3 regions of the Alteromonas sp. CH_MED4-4 genome follow, and region 1 is predicted to be linked to each of the others. Evidence: predicted binding sites of a transcription regulator. Region 1 holds the regulator's gene; each other region holds the start of a gene.
What was found. Region 1 encodes FliA, which starts transcription of late flagellar genes. Its sites were predicted from a motif close to CTAAAGNTNNNNNNNNNNNNGCCGATA; they were not measured.

Region 1 (4,281 bases):
GGCGCTAGGAGCAGGCGTCGCTTTTGGCGCAGCTGGCGCTGCTTGTTTCGCTTTTTGAACCGCTTCTGTTGCTGCCTTATCTACAGGAGGCTCTGGCGCCTTTGAAACGGCTCCCTGCTTGGTAGGCCCTTGCCCTGAGCCATGTAGTTGGTCAAGCAGTGCTTCAAATTCGTCATCGGTGATTTCTTCATCACCAGCTGCACTCGGCGTAACTGGTGCTGGAGCTGGTGTATTTGCCTTTGGCGCAGCTTCTTCACCACCAAACTTGCCTTTGCCATGTAAATCATCGAGCAGCGCTTCAAATTCTTCGTCGGTGATATCGTCGTTATCACTAGCGGCAGCAGGTGCAGCAGCCTTTGCAGGTTCGCTTTTAGCCGCTGAGGACTGTCCTGGTGCCCCAGAGCCATGAAGCTCATCAAGCAGCGCTTCAAACTCATCTTCAGTGATTTCGTCAATACCGCCGCTATCACCAGAACTTGGGGCCTGTGCAGTAGGCTCTTCAACAACTAATTCTGGCTCTTCAATCGCGGGTTCAGGTTCTGACGCCGGCGCGCTTTGTTCACCAAAAATATTCTCATCTGGAGATTCCGGGCGACTTAGTTTGTGTAACAAGTCTACTAGGTGTGCATCTGCTGGCTCTAATGGATCCCGAGCTTTCACTCGTTCAAACATTTCAACCACCACATCTGTGGCTTGCAGAATAATATCCATCAGTTCAGGGGTTAGTGTTCGTTGACCGTTACGCATTACGTCAAAGACGTTTTCCGCACCGTGACAAATTTCTACTAACTCGGTAAGAGACAGGAACCCTGCTCCCCCTTTAACTGTGTGATAACCACGGAAAATTGCATTCAGCAAATCCGCATCTTCAGGATTGTTCTCAAGATCAACGAGCTGTTCTTGTAATTGTTCAAGTATCTCTCCAGCCTCAACTAGAAAGTCCTGTAATATATCCTCGTCAACATCAAACGACATGCGCCCGCTCCCCTAAAAACCTAAGCTAGACAGAAGATCATCTACATCATCTTGGCCTGACACGACGTCGTCGCGCTTATCGGCATCAATGATAGGGCCTTCTGCCTCTACACCATCAACCTTATCGGCCTTAACGCTAGATGGTTTAGTTTGTTCTGCACCGTCGCGTTCACCAAACATGGTAAGCATGTTAACTAAGCTGTCTTCCACTTCTTTAACCAAGTCGATAACGCGGCGAATAACCTGACCAGTTAAGTCTTGATAACCTTGAGCCATCAATACTTCTGTAAGTAACTGTGTAAGTTTAGCTGACTGTGCCGAACCTTCTTCCAACAATTCGTCTAAGTCTGCGCATAAAGCCTTGAATTCACCCAACTCTATTTGGCGATTCATCAGCTTCTTCCACTCAGGCATAACCTTTTCGATGCGCGCCGACAGCATTTCAGCTATAGGCATGCTCGCTTCAACGGCATCCATTGTAGTATTAGCAGCTTTTTCAGTTTCTTCAATTACGTAGGTTAGGCGGGATTGTGCATCGGGAATATCATCGGTCGCGAGATTTTTAATGCGGTCGTCTATTTGGAAATTATTCAGCGCGTCATGGAGCTGACGCGTCAGTTTCCCTACTTCGGCAAATAACTCAACGTTTTCTTTCATTGAGGCCGCTTCTAATAGGGCATTGGCTGAAGCGTTGTCACCCTCTTCAAGGTAGGTGACAAGCTGTTTTGCTTCTTCCAACGAAATTGGAACGTTTACATTCGTTGACATCCAGTAAACCTCATTTCTCTGGTGAGCGTCTGGATCAACCTAAACGTTCGAATATTTTATCTAATTTTTCTTTAAGTGTTGCTGCAGTGAACGGCTTAACAACGTAGCCATTAACACCTGCTTGCGCGGCGGCAACAATTTGCTCTTTCTTCGCTTCAGCAGTAACCATAAGTACTGGTAGGTGCTTGAGCTTGTCATCGGCTCTAATCGCGCGAAGCAAGTCAATACCCTGCATTCCAGGCATGTTCCAATCGGTAACTACGAAATCGAAATCACCTTGCTGCAACATAGGCAATGCAGTACTTCCGTCATCCGCTTCCTGGATGTTGGAAAAACCCAAATCTTTAAGTAGGTTTTTGATGATACGTCTCATGGTAGAAAAATCATCGACCACGAGAATTTTCATGCTTTTGTCCAAAATAGCCTCCAGTGAGGGGTTAATTGTTATTAATTTCTATTCTTCGTCAGCTTGCCACGACTTCATTCGTGATTTGAGTTTTAACATGGCCTGACTGTGAATTTGACTGACTCTCGATTCACTTACATCAAGAACCTCACCAATTTCTCTTAGGTTCAGCTCTTCATCATAATACAGCGAAAGTACAATCGCTTCTCTTTCAGGTAATGTCGTAATTGCATGGGCAAGCGCTTTTTGGAAAGCGCCTTGCATCAAATCTTCCAGTGGTGCGTCGCTACCTCGATTTTGCTCTGTCGAAATAACATCTTCTGACACACCTAAATCTTCAATACCTACCAGCTTTCCGGCATTTACTTCATTAAGCATTTGGTGATAGTCCTGCAAGCTTACATTAAGCTTATCAGCAATATCAGAATCTCTAGCATCGCGGCCTGTTTCGCTTTCTACTTGCGAAATTGCTTCAGTGATCGCTCGGCCATTTCGGTGGACTGAACGCGGTGTCCAATCCCCTTTGCGAATTTCATCTAGCATAGCACCGCGAATGCGAATACCGGCAAACGTTTCAAAGCTGGCTCCTTTTGAACCATCAAAGTTTCGTGCGGCTTCTAATAATCCAATCATGCCTGATTGAATTAAATCGTCTACGAGAACACTAGCCGGCAATCGCGCTATCAAGTGATGCGCTATACGCTTAACCAATGGCGCATGTCTTTCGACTAACTGCGCTTTATCGGTTTGTTGTTGATAAGCGGCTGCCTTGCTGTTCAACGCTGACTTCCTACGGCTTTTTCTGCAACTAACTGTTCAATAAAGAACTCTAAATGGCCACCTGGCTGCGCTGGAATAGGCCATGTTAAGGCTTTACTCGCCAACTGTGTTATTGCAACGGCTGCCGGTGAACCTGGGTAAGCATCGACAATGGCTGTTTGTTTACGCACTGCTTTACGAATGTTCTCGTCAAACGGTACTGTCGCCACTAATTCTAGTGCAACATCTAAAAAACGCCCTGTCACTTTGCTTAATTTACTAAATAGCTCTTGGCCTTCTCGCACGTCGCGCACCATATTAGCCACAACTTTGAAGCGGAAAACACCGTGCTCTCTATTCAGAATTTTTATCAATGCATACGCATCTGTCAATGAAGTAGGCTCGTCACACACAACGACCATGATGTCTTGTGAGGCTTTTGAAAAGCTCAACACCATGTCTGAAATACCTGCCGCTGTATCAACGATTAGCACGTCAATTTGCGAGCGAAGCTCACTAAAGGCACGAATTAGGCCAGCGTGTTGCGTTGGCGACAATTCTGCCATCGACTGCGTGCCTGATGTGGCAGGGGCAATCTTTATTCCGTGCGGACCGGTCACTAATACTTCATCAAGTGTACATTCGCCGGAAAGCACGTGGGATAAGTTTTTCTCAACACGCAAACCTAACATAACGTCTACGTTAGCAAGACCGAGGTCCGCATCGAGAACCATTACACGTTTACCTTGCTTCGCCATGGCGATAGCGGTGTTCAATGTAATGTTTGTTTTACCTACGCCACCTTTGCCACCGGTGACGGCGATTACTTTGATTAACCGTGATTGCTTCATTTTTCTTAAGCTACTCGCTTGGTCGTCAATCATACTGCTTATGCTGTTTTAATTGCGTTGTTACCACTAGTATGATTCAAACCGTACTTTTTATAAAGCTTTGCAGCAGCGGAAACCAAAGATTTCGCTTCTGCAATCTTAATGTCTTCAGGTACTTTTTGACCATCGGTGACATAACTAACCGGTAATTGGAATTCAACCGCTGCACTAAGCACCTCTCCTAAAGAGTAGCACTCATCTAACTTTGTGAAAATACAGCCACTTAGTTCAATATCATCATACGCTTGAATGATTCTCTGCAAAGCAGGATATTGCGTATTTGCTTGCGCTACCAAATATTTTTTAACATTTGGCATTTGTCCGTTATCAAACTGCTTAATTTGTTTAATTAATCGACTGTCTCTTTGACTAAATCCAGCCGTATCAATCAATACTAGTCGCTTATGACGAAGTTGGAATAATAAATCCGCAAGTTCTTCACTAGTCTGCGCTTTTCTCACCGTGCAGCCAATAATCTTTCCG
Region 2 (4,281 bases), on a different contig from region 1:
GCTAATCAACCTATGGTGCGAATGTGAGTCGACAAGAACAGAAATTAAAAACCCGCCAAAATATCATTCATGCTGCGTTTTCTTTGCTCGATGAAAATCGCAGCTTATCGGCAATCAGCTTGCGTGAAGTTGCCCGAGAGGCAGGTATAGCACCTACGTCTTTTTATCGGCACTTCAAAGATATGGACGAATTGGGTTTAACGCTGGTGGATGAAGCCGGTTTAGCATTGCGGCAGCTTATGCGTCAGGCAAGGCGGCGTATAGCCTCTGGAGGTGGCGTAATACATACTTCTGTTGAAACCTTCATGGAATTTATTGCGGCAAATACAAACGTATTTCGTTTATTATTACGCGAGCATACTGGTACGTCGTCGGCTTATCGGTTGGCAGTATTTAGAGAGATTCAACACTTCATCGACGAGTTGACCGACTACATTATTGAACAGCAGGGCGTAGAATACGCATGCGCGCAGCTTCAAGCTGATGCTATGGTAAGGCTCGTATTCAGTGCAGGTGCTGAAGCACTAGAAGCTGATGATAAGCTTCGCCGCGAAATTGGTGAGAGGGTGAAAGCACAGCTTCGCTTCGTTCAAGTAGGTGCAACGCAAAAAAGCGTATAATTGAATTAGTGGCGATTGGCCTTTTAAGTCCTCATCGTTTGCTCTAATCAAAGCCACCTTATTCTAATACGTCTTCATAGGCCTTTGTGACTCCAAAGGCCTTGTCAATTTGTACCAAAACTAGCTTTTGCGTGTAAGTAAAACGCCAGCCTCAATGTGATGAGTAAACGGGAATTGATCGAATAGTGCTGATTGAGCAACGTCGTGAGTTTCACTTAAAAGCTCAAGATTTTGCGCCAACGTTTCAGGGTTACACGAGATATACACGATATTATCGTAATCCTGAATCATTCTAAGCGAGTCTTCATCCAACCCAGCTCTTGGTGGATCGACCAATACAGTTGTGAAATTATATGTACTTAGATCAATGCCTTCTAAGCGACTAAACGTACGTTCACCTTTCATAGCCTGAGTGAATTCTTCAGCGGCGAGTCTTACGATCTTCACATTATTAAGCTGATTTTGTTCAATATTAAACTGCGCAGCTTGTACAGAGGGCTTGGCTATTTCGGTCCCCACAACATTATCGAAGTGAAGCGCTAGCGGCAGTGAGAAGTTACCTGCACCGCAATACATCTCCAGTAAATCGCCAGAGAGCGGCTTTACGCAATCTAGTGCCCATTCAATCATGCTACAGTTCACTTCGGCATTGGGCTGAGTGAAGCTATTTTCGATGTGCTTAAATATGAATTCTTTGCCATTAACGGGTAAGCGCTCAATAACAAAATCGTTGTCGATAATAAGCTTTTGTTTTCTCGCACGGCCGATGATGTTTACTTTCGGAAAGTGAGCCTCGAGTTTCGCCTTTAATTCTTTTGCAGCCTCTTGCCACTTCTCATCTAGTTGACGATGGTATAAAAGGCTGATGACAAGCTCGCCAGATAGTGCAGAAAGATAATCGATTTGAAAAAGCTTCTTTCTTAGCGCTTCATTTGGTCTTACTTCTTTTAACAACAGCGCCATAGCATCGTTTATTGCTTTACAAGCAGGAGGAAAGCTATCTACGCGATACTTTTCTTTTGTTTCCTGGTTGAACATGATGTGAAACAAATCATCGCCCTCATGCCATACTCTAAATTCGGCGCGCATACGGTAGTGTGTTGGTTGCGATGGAAATACGGTTAAGTCAGGCGCATTGAACGGAGAAAGTAACGCAGTAAGACGTTCTACTTTTTCGTCCAACTGAGCTTGATAGCGTTGTTGTTCGGTCGCGGTCATAAAATTCTCCATTCAATGTTGAGGTCGCGAATTGTAGTCCCTTATAAAATAACTGCAACAAGCGCTATCTACTTCTGCATTATTATTAGGAACGACCCAGTAAAAAAAGCTGTATTAAAATTAAACAATACTGATTCTTTGCCGATAATAAGATTGAGGATAGTGAGGATCAAATTATGAACGTGGGTCAAATTAAGGCTTTTATGGGCGACCAGAAGGTCGATCAAAAAGCAGATCAAAAGGCATCAGTTCACCCGAACGAAATGTTGAAAAAGCAGTTACAGCAAGACGGATTGCAGCAAGCGGCTGAGTTTTCTAAACAACAAGCGGCATCAGTATCTGTTTCCAGTAGCCAAACTAGCATCGGCTTACGTGTGATGAGTAGCAGCCTTAACCAAGCGTTAGTTATAGATGGCCAAAAGCCACAAGAAGCCAAAGAGAAAACCATTGAAGATAAGTCGAACAGTTTGTTCGACTTTGAAAAAGTTGCCAGAAACGTACTTAAGTTCGTAGGTGGCGTCATTAGAGGTGCGGCAAACGGTGGTGCCAGCGAAGAAAAGCTTAATGGCTTATTTAGCCAAGCGAGAGAAGGTGTAAGCCGTGGATTCGCTATGGCTGAAAAAGACCTCGCTGGTTTTATGAATGAAGAGATTGAGCAAGGGATGACAAAAAGCCGCGATCTCATCGATACAGGAATAAACGATCTGGAAACTGACATATTTGGTCGCCAGCAGCCGAACGCTGTAACGCTTTCATCCTTAAACGCGGTAGCTGCATCGGATGAGAAAAGCGGAAGCTTGCTGATTCGAACTAAAGATGGCGACGAAGTGAGTTTTAGTTTTGAGAGTCTTCGCTCGTTCCAAGCGTCTCAACAACTTAATTTCCAAGCGCAGGCATCTCAGGAGCAATCAGGCGGTAGTGGCGAGCAAAGCGAAAACAATTTTTCAGCGTCATACCAACAACAAACTTCGTTCCAATACTATGAGCGAAGCGGTATTAGCTTTTCATTGAAAGGCGAGCTTGATGAAGATGAGTTAGAGTCGATAGCTGATTTGGTTGGTCAAGTTCAGGATCTCGCCGACACCTTTTACAGTGGTGACATCGACAAAGCATTTGAAGAAGCGTTAAGTTTAGGCTTTGACGATAAAGAGTTAGTTGGCTACGCGTTACAGTTAAATAGAACAACACAGACCGAAGTACTAAAGACGTATGAGAACATCCAACATTACAATGAAGACAAAAGCGATAATTCGAAGTTTGGAAATGTGGTTAGCCCTATAGCGCAATATCTAGAAAAGATGATGGATACTTTTGCAAATGCCGAAAGTACGTTAGAAAGTAACGAAGACTATAATACCTTAATAGGTGGGTTGATTAATGAGATGAAAGACGTGCAGGTGCCAGATCTTGTATCTGCTATAAATAGGTTTCACGCTTTCAATCAAACGTTACTTAATGGACTTCCTCAATCTGCTGAGACAAGTGAATAACTAACTATTTATTAATATAAAAGCCCGGTAGCGAGAGCTAACCGGGCTTTTTTATAGCCTTTAAACCGTACGTAGAATTACGCGTGTTCGACTTTGTCCTTTGCAGGGCGAACTTTTAGGGTTCGCTCCTGGAAGATTGAGTCGTTAGTTTTATCGATAACGCTGTTTAAGTCGTCAGTTACAACTTCGATAAAACCGTATCCTTTTCTTTTTCCAGTTTTACGGTCCTTCATTAAGCGAACCGACTGTACTTCAATAAAGCTACTGAAGTATTCCTTTACTGCGTTCTCGTTTGCTCTATAAGGCAAATTACCCACATATAAAGTTTCTACTGATCCGTCATTAGAATGTGCTCTGGCATCTGAGGAAGATGGACTTTGAATAAGAGACGCTAGCCAAGGAGTAACGATACCGCTGATCAGCAGAGCTGCTGAGACGGTCAGTGGAACATGGACGTTTAAACTAGCAGAAGAAAATAACAAGTAACCTGCAATTGCAAAAATAGCGCTAATAACAGCGCATTGAATAAAGCCTACTTTCATATACCTACCTTTCTATTGTTTATTATGGTGTTGGAGGCTGTATATAGTTTACTCATTTGTAACAAATTGAACAATAAAATGTGAAAAAACTAGTCTAAAGATGGATTGAGTCGCTAGAAATGATGCAGAAATGAGCGGTTAATACCAAAAGTGGCTTAAAAAGCAAAAAAATCCAATTTAAGTGTTGATCTTTCACAAGAGGTATCTATAATGCGCTCCACGTTCTGAGGGGGCTTCGAGAAAAACAAAGCCAACTTAGCAACAAGTGCGAAACCAAGTTTTCAAACAAAGAAAAAGTTTAAAAACATGGTTGACATCGAAAATAAACGATGTAAAATGCGCACCTCACTCGAACAGGGTGAGTCACTAAGAAGCAACGGCTTCAAGTGAATGTTCTTTAAAAATTTAGAC
Region 3 (4,281 bases), on a different contig from region 1:
TTGGTATGAAGCATTTATTTCTGCAAAAGATGAGCTTTTAAACGACGGTTATGACGAGCGTTTTATGCGAATGTGGACCTACTACCTGAAATATTGTGAAGGTGGTTTTTTAGAAAGAACAATCAGTACCGTTCAGCTTGTGATTTCAAAGCCTCATTACAGACTTGATTTGGCTCGTGTTTAACAACGCTAATTATCGATAGTAGTGACAAAAAAAGCGGCGCCCTTTTGGCGCCGCTTTCTTGTTTGAAGCTGACACTAGGTCAAAGCACTACTCATCTACAACTGATATAGGCTTAGACAGCATTGGTTTACCCTGATTAATATTAATTTCAACGCGGCGATTTTGCGCTCGGTCTGAAGGTGTAGTGGCATTTTCTACAATTGGATCGGTATCTGCCTTACCCACTACCGACATACGACTTTCGTCAAACCCTGGCGCGGTCCGCATGGCTTCAGCGACCGCTACAGCGCGCTGCGCTGACAAGTCCCAATTAGAACGATAGAGTTCATTAGCAATATGCTGACCGTCACTGTGCCCTGAAATTTCGATTTCTCCAGGCACATCCGCCAACAGCGTACCGATTTTTCTCAACACCGGTTGGAATTGGGGCTGCAAAAAGGCTGAGCCCGCCGAGAAGGAACCGTTCTCACGAATTCGAATGGTTAACTGCTGACCCAACGATTCCATTTCCACCGAACCATCTAGAATTTGTTTTTCTAATTGCTGCGCTACTTTTTTCATCAGTTCAGCCATTTGCGACTGATCGGTGCTTTGCTCAGCCGATGAAGACGACTCAGTAGCAGTTTGTTGAGATTGTCCGCCACGCTGCTCGCCGCGCTGCTTCTGCCTTCCGCCGGCAGAGTCTTCGTTACCAGCCTGAAATTCCAGCATTTGTTGGGTCATTTCGTTGGTTTGCTGCTGAATGGACTCAATAGGCGTAGGGTCAGGCTTGCCAGGTCGAAACTCCATTGCAATAACACTGGTACCCTTTGGAATATCTTTTACTTCAATTTTATTTTGCACACCAAAAGCAAACTTCATAGAGCCCGCAATTTGTTTGAACTTCAGTACGTCCATTTCCGAAAAAGAAAGAAGGAGTACGAAGAAGCACATAAGCAACGACATCAGGTCTGCGAAGGTTCCCATCCAGGCTGGAAGCCCCTCGGGGGGACATTTTGGGCATTCTTCTTCGGCCATTACTCTTCCTCTGCGCTTCCGCGTTTACTCGCCGCAAGGTAGTTCTTTAATACCCCTTCGATAACACGTGGATTCTGGCCGTCGGCTATACCCACAATACCGTCAAGAACAAGACTCTGGTTTAACTTCTCTTCTCCAGCTCTTACCGCCAGTTTAAAGGCAATTGGCAAACACACGACGTTGGCAAAAAAGGCACCATACAGCGTGGTTAATAGCGCTACCGCCATGGCAGGGCCGATGGCTTTAGGGTCATCCATGTTTGAAAGCATGGCAACCAGACCGATCAAAGTACCAATCATACCCATCGCTGGTGCTACGTCACCCATTCCTTTAAATATAGAAGCGCCGAACTCATGCCTTTCCGTTGTCATAGAAATATCTTTAGCTAACGTTTCTCTCACCACTTCAATGTCGTGGCCGTCAACCAGCATGTCCACACCTTTTTGCATGAACTCATTTGAAATTTCCGCTTCTTCTAGTGCCAGAAACCCGCCTTTTCGCGCAGCGTCTGCCATTTCAACAATCTTCTCGATAAGCTCTTCAGGCGTTTCAATTTTGAACATGAACGCTTTGCCAGCAACTTTACCCGCACTGAAGAATTGACCCAACGTAAACTGAGATAGGACAACAAATAGTGTTCCCCCGAATACAATAAGTATTGATTGCACGTCGATGAACATGCCCAAGCTGCCGCCCAGAATCATAGCCATAACTATGAAACCAATGGCGCCCAACATACCTATGACGGTTGCTAAATCCACTCACTCTTCCCCATTTATGCGCAGTCAGTGCTGTTAGTGTACAAATACCCTATCGGCAAAAGATAGAAATACTAAAACGACATTATTGAAAAATATCACATTTATTTGTTTATTATGAAGTAGGTTCTATGCAAAAGCGCAGCTTTGTCTTTTTTCTAAACTAAAATACCTAGCGCTTTTTCAGCTCCTTACTTTTTCCTTCACAGTAAATAACACGGTTACTTCTGAAAGGTTACTGAGCCTTGCATCGAATATAGCACAATTTGCTTGTATGTTGCCTTTTGAACTGGATGAAAAAAAAGCTATGTTACTGTGATATAGGCGATATACGGACAAACCATTTGACCCTTGTGCAACCCTCGGTTAATGTGCGCGGTATACGTATTTTGGCCACTATATTGAGTGTTTTTATGACGACAGAAAAAGCATCAGCGTCTTTTGAAGAAACTTTATCAGAACTAGAAGCTATCGTTAACGAAATGGAAAGCGGTGATCTGCCTCTTAATAAAGCACTAGAAAAATTTGAGCGCGGTATAGCACTTTCCCGCCAGGGCCAACAATCTCTTGAAAACGCCGAGCAAAAAGTAAAGATACTGCTCAGTGAACAAGGCGAAGAAACGCTCCACCCTCTTCCTGAAAGTGAACAGCCATAAATCGTTCATTTTTAACTAACAGGCAATCTATGAATTTTTCTGCTTTGCATCAGCAAGTTAAACAGCAAACTGATGCATCTCTTCTTACATTAATTGACGAATTACCCGATTACGCGCCGCGCTTGAAAGACGCAATGCGTCACGCCTTACTTGCTGGCGGTAAACGGATGCGGCCACTACTTGTTCAAGTAGTAGGTAACACCCTAGACGTGCCCAAAAAAGACCAAATGGCTATTAGTATGGCCATTGAATGTGTGCATGCCTACTCGTTAGTCCACGACGATTTACCAGCCATGGACGACGACGACTTGCGCCGCGGTATGCCAACCTGTCATATCGCCTTTGATGAGGCTACCGCTATTTTAGCTGGCGATGCACTGCAGGCACTTGCATTTACAGTGTTAGCTGATGCGCCATTAAGCACGTATGCTGAAACAAAGCGTAGCCAGTTACTGTCTGTACTTGCGAAAAGTGCGGGTTACATAGGTATGTGCGGTGGGCAAGCTATCGATTTAGCCAGCACCGGCAAAACCATCTCGCTAGAAGAACTAAAACAGCTGCATAGATTGAAAACCGGTGCATTGTTAAAAGCCTGCGTAGAAATGGTCGCCATTGTTAGTGAAGGCTTACTGCCTCAAACTAAAATTGACTTAATGGCTTATGCCGCGGATATTGGGCTAGCTTTCCAAGTTCAAGACGATATTTTAGATGTGGAAGGCAGTAGCGAAAAATTAGGTAAGCCCGCGGGGTCAGACGAAGCGTTAGGGAAAAATACCTTTCCAGCCAAACTTGGTATTACAGGCGCTAAACAAGAATTAGAAATGCTTCACGATAATGCACTTCAAGCATTGGCGCGTTTACCCTACAATACTGACAGTTTAATCGCGTTTAGCGAGCTTTTGGTAAAACGCGACCATTAGCCACACGCCATGTTGAAAAAGATAATAAGTACATGAGTTTAGATCTCCAACATTACCCAACGCTTGCGCTTGCGCAAACACCCGATAAATTGAGGCAGTTGCCCCAAGACAAATTAGGCGAGCTCGCCGATGAGTTACGTGAGTACTTACTTAACAGCGTAAGCCAAACTAGTGGGCACTTTGCATCTGGTTTAGGCACAGTGGAACTGACCGTCGCTTTGCACTATGTGTACGACACCCCCTTCGATCGATTGCTGTGGGATGTAGGTCACCAAGCTTATCCGCACAAAATCCTTACAGGCCGTGCAGAGCGCATGAGCACCATTCGCCAAAAGAATGGTCTGCACCCTTTCCCATGGCCGCCTGAGAGCGACTACGACACCTTTGCAGTTGGTCATTCGTCTACATCGATTAGTGCAGGGCTGGGCATGGCTGTGGCTGCCGAAAAAGAAGGCAAAAACAGAAAGGTTGTAGCGGTAATTGGCGACGGTGCTATGACCGCTGGTATGGCGTTTGAAGCCCTTAATCACGCTGGTGATATCAAGAAAGACATGGTAGTTGTACTTAACGACAACGAAATGTCTATTTCTGAAAACGTAGGTGCGTTGAACAGTCACTTAGCTCGCTTGCTTACAGGCAACTTTTTCAACTCTATACGCGATGGCGGCAAAAAGCTGCTAAGCAATGTACCTCCTATTAAGGAGTTTGCCAGCCGTGCAGAAGAACACATTAAAGGCATGGTTGTC

Region 2: the regulator FliA is predicted to act here: its motif matches at 1,959-1,985, upstream of WA381_RS19735 (DUF5610 domain-containing protein).
Region 3: the regulator FliA is predicted to act here: its motif matches at 2,013-2,039, upstream of pomA (flagellar motor protein PomA).

What each region holds. Positions count from the first base shown of each region.
Region 1 is NZ_JAYMEU010000002.1:206,542-210,822, reverse strand. Features, by position in the region: gene WA381_RS02455 (chemotaxis protein CheA) at 1-975, opposite strand, end outside; gene WA381_RS02450 (protein phosphatase CheZ) at 988-1,743, opposite strand; gene cheY (chemotaxis response regulator CheY) at 1,778-2,161, opposite strand; gene WA381_RS02440 (RNA polymerase sigma factor FliA) at 2,198-2,929, opposite strand; gene WA381_RS02435 (MinD/ParA family protein) at 2,926-3,792, opposite strand; gene flhF (flagellar biosynthesis protein FlhF) at 3,798-4,281, opposite strand, start outside.
Region 2 is NZ_JAYMEU010000043.1:2-4,282, reverse strand. Features, by position in the region: gene fabR (HTH-type transcriptional repressor FabR) at 24-620, shown strand; gene trmA (tRNA (uridine(54)-C5)-methyltransferase TrmA) at 741-1,838, opposite strand; gene WA381_RS19735 (DUF5610 domain-containing protein) at 2,015-3,328, shown strand; gene WA381_RS19730 (RNA recognition motif domain-containing protein) at 3,406-3,870, opposite strand.
Region 3 is NZ_JAYMEU010000005.1:156,860-161,140, reverse strand. Features, by position in the region: gene WA381_RS05700 (SAM-dependent methyltransferase) at 1-184, shown strand, start outside; gene WA381_RS05695 (flagellar motor protein MotB) at 272-1,201, opposite strand; gene pomA (flagellar motor protein PomA) at 1,201-1,962, opposite strand; gene xseB (exodeoxyribonuclease VII small subunit) at 2,373-2,615, shown strand; gene WA381_RS05680 (farnesyl diphosphate synthase) at 2,645-3,535, shown strand; gene dxs (1-deoxy-D-xylulose-5-phosphate synthase) at 3,568-4,281, shown strand, end outside.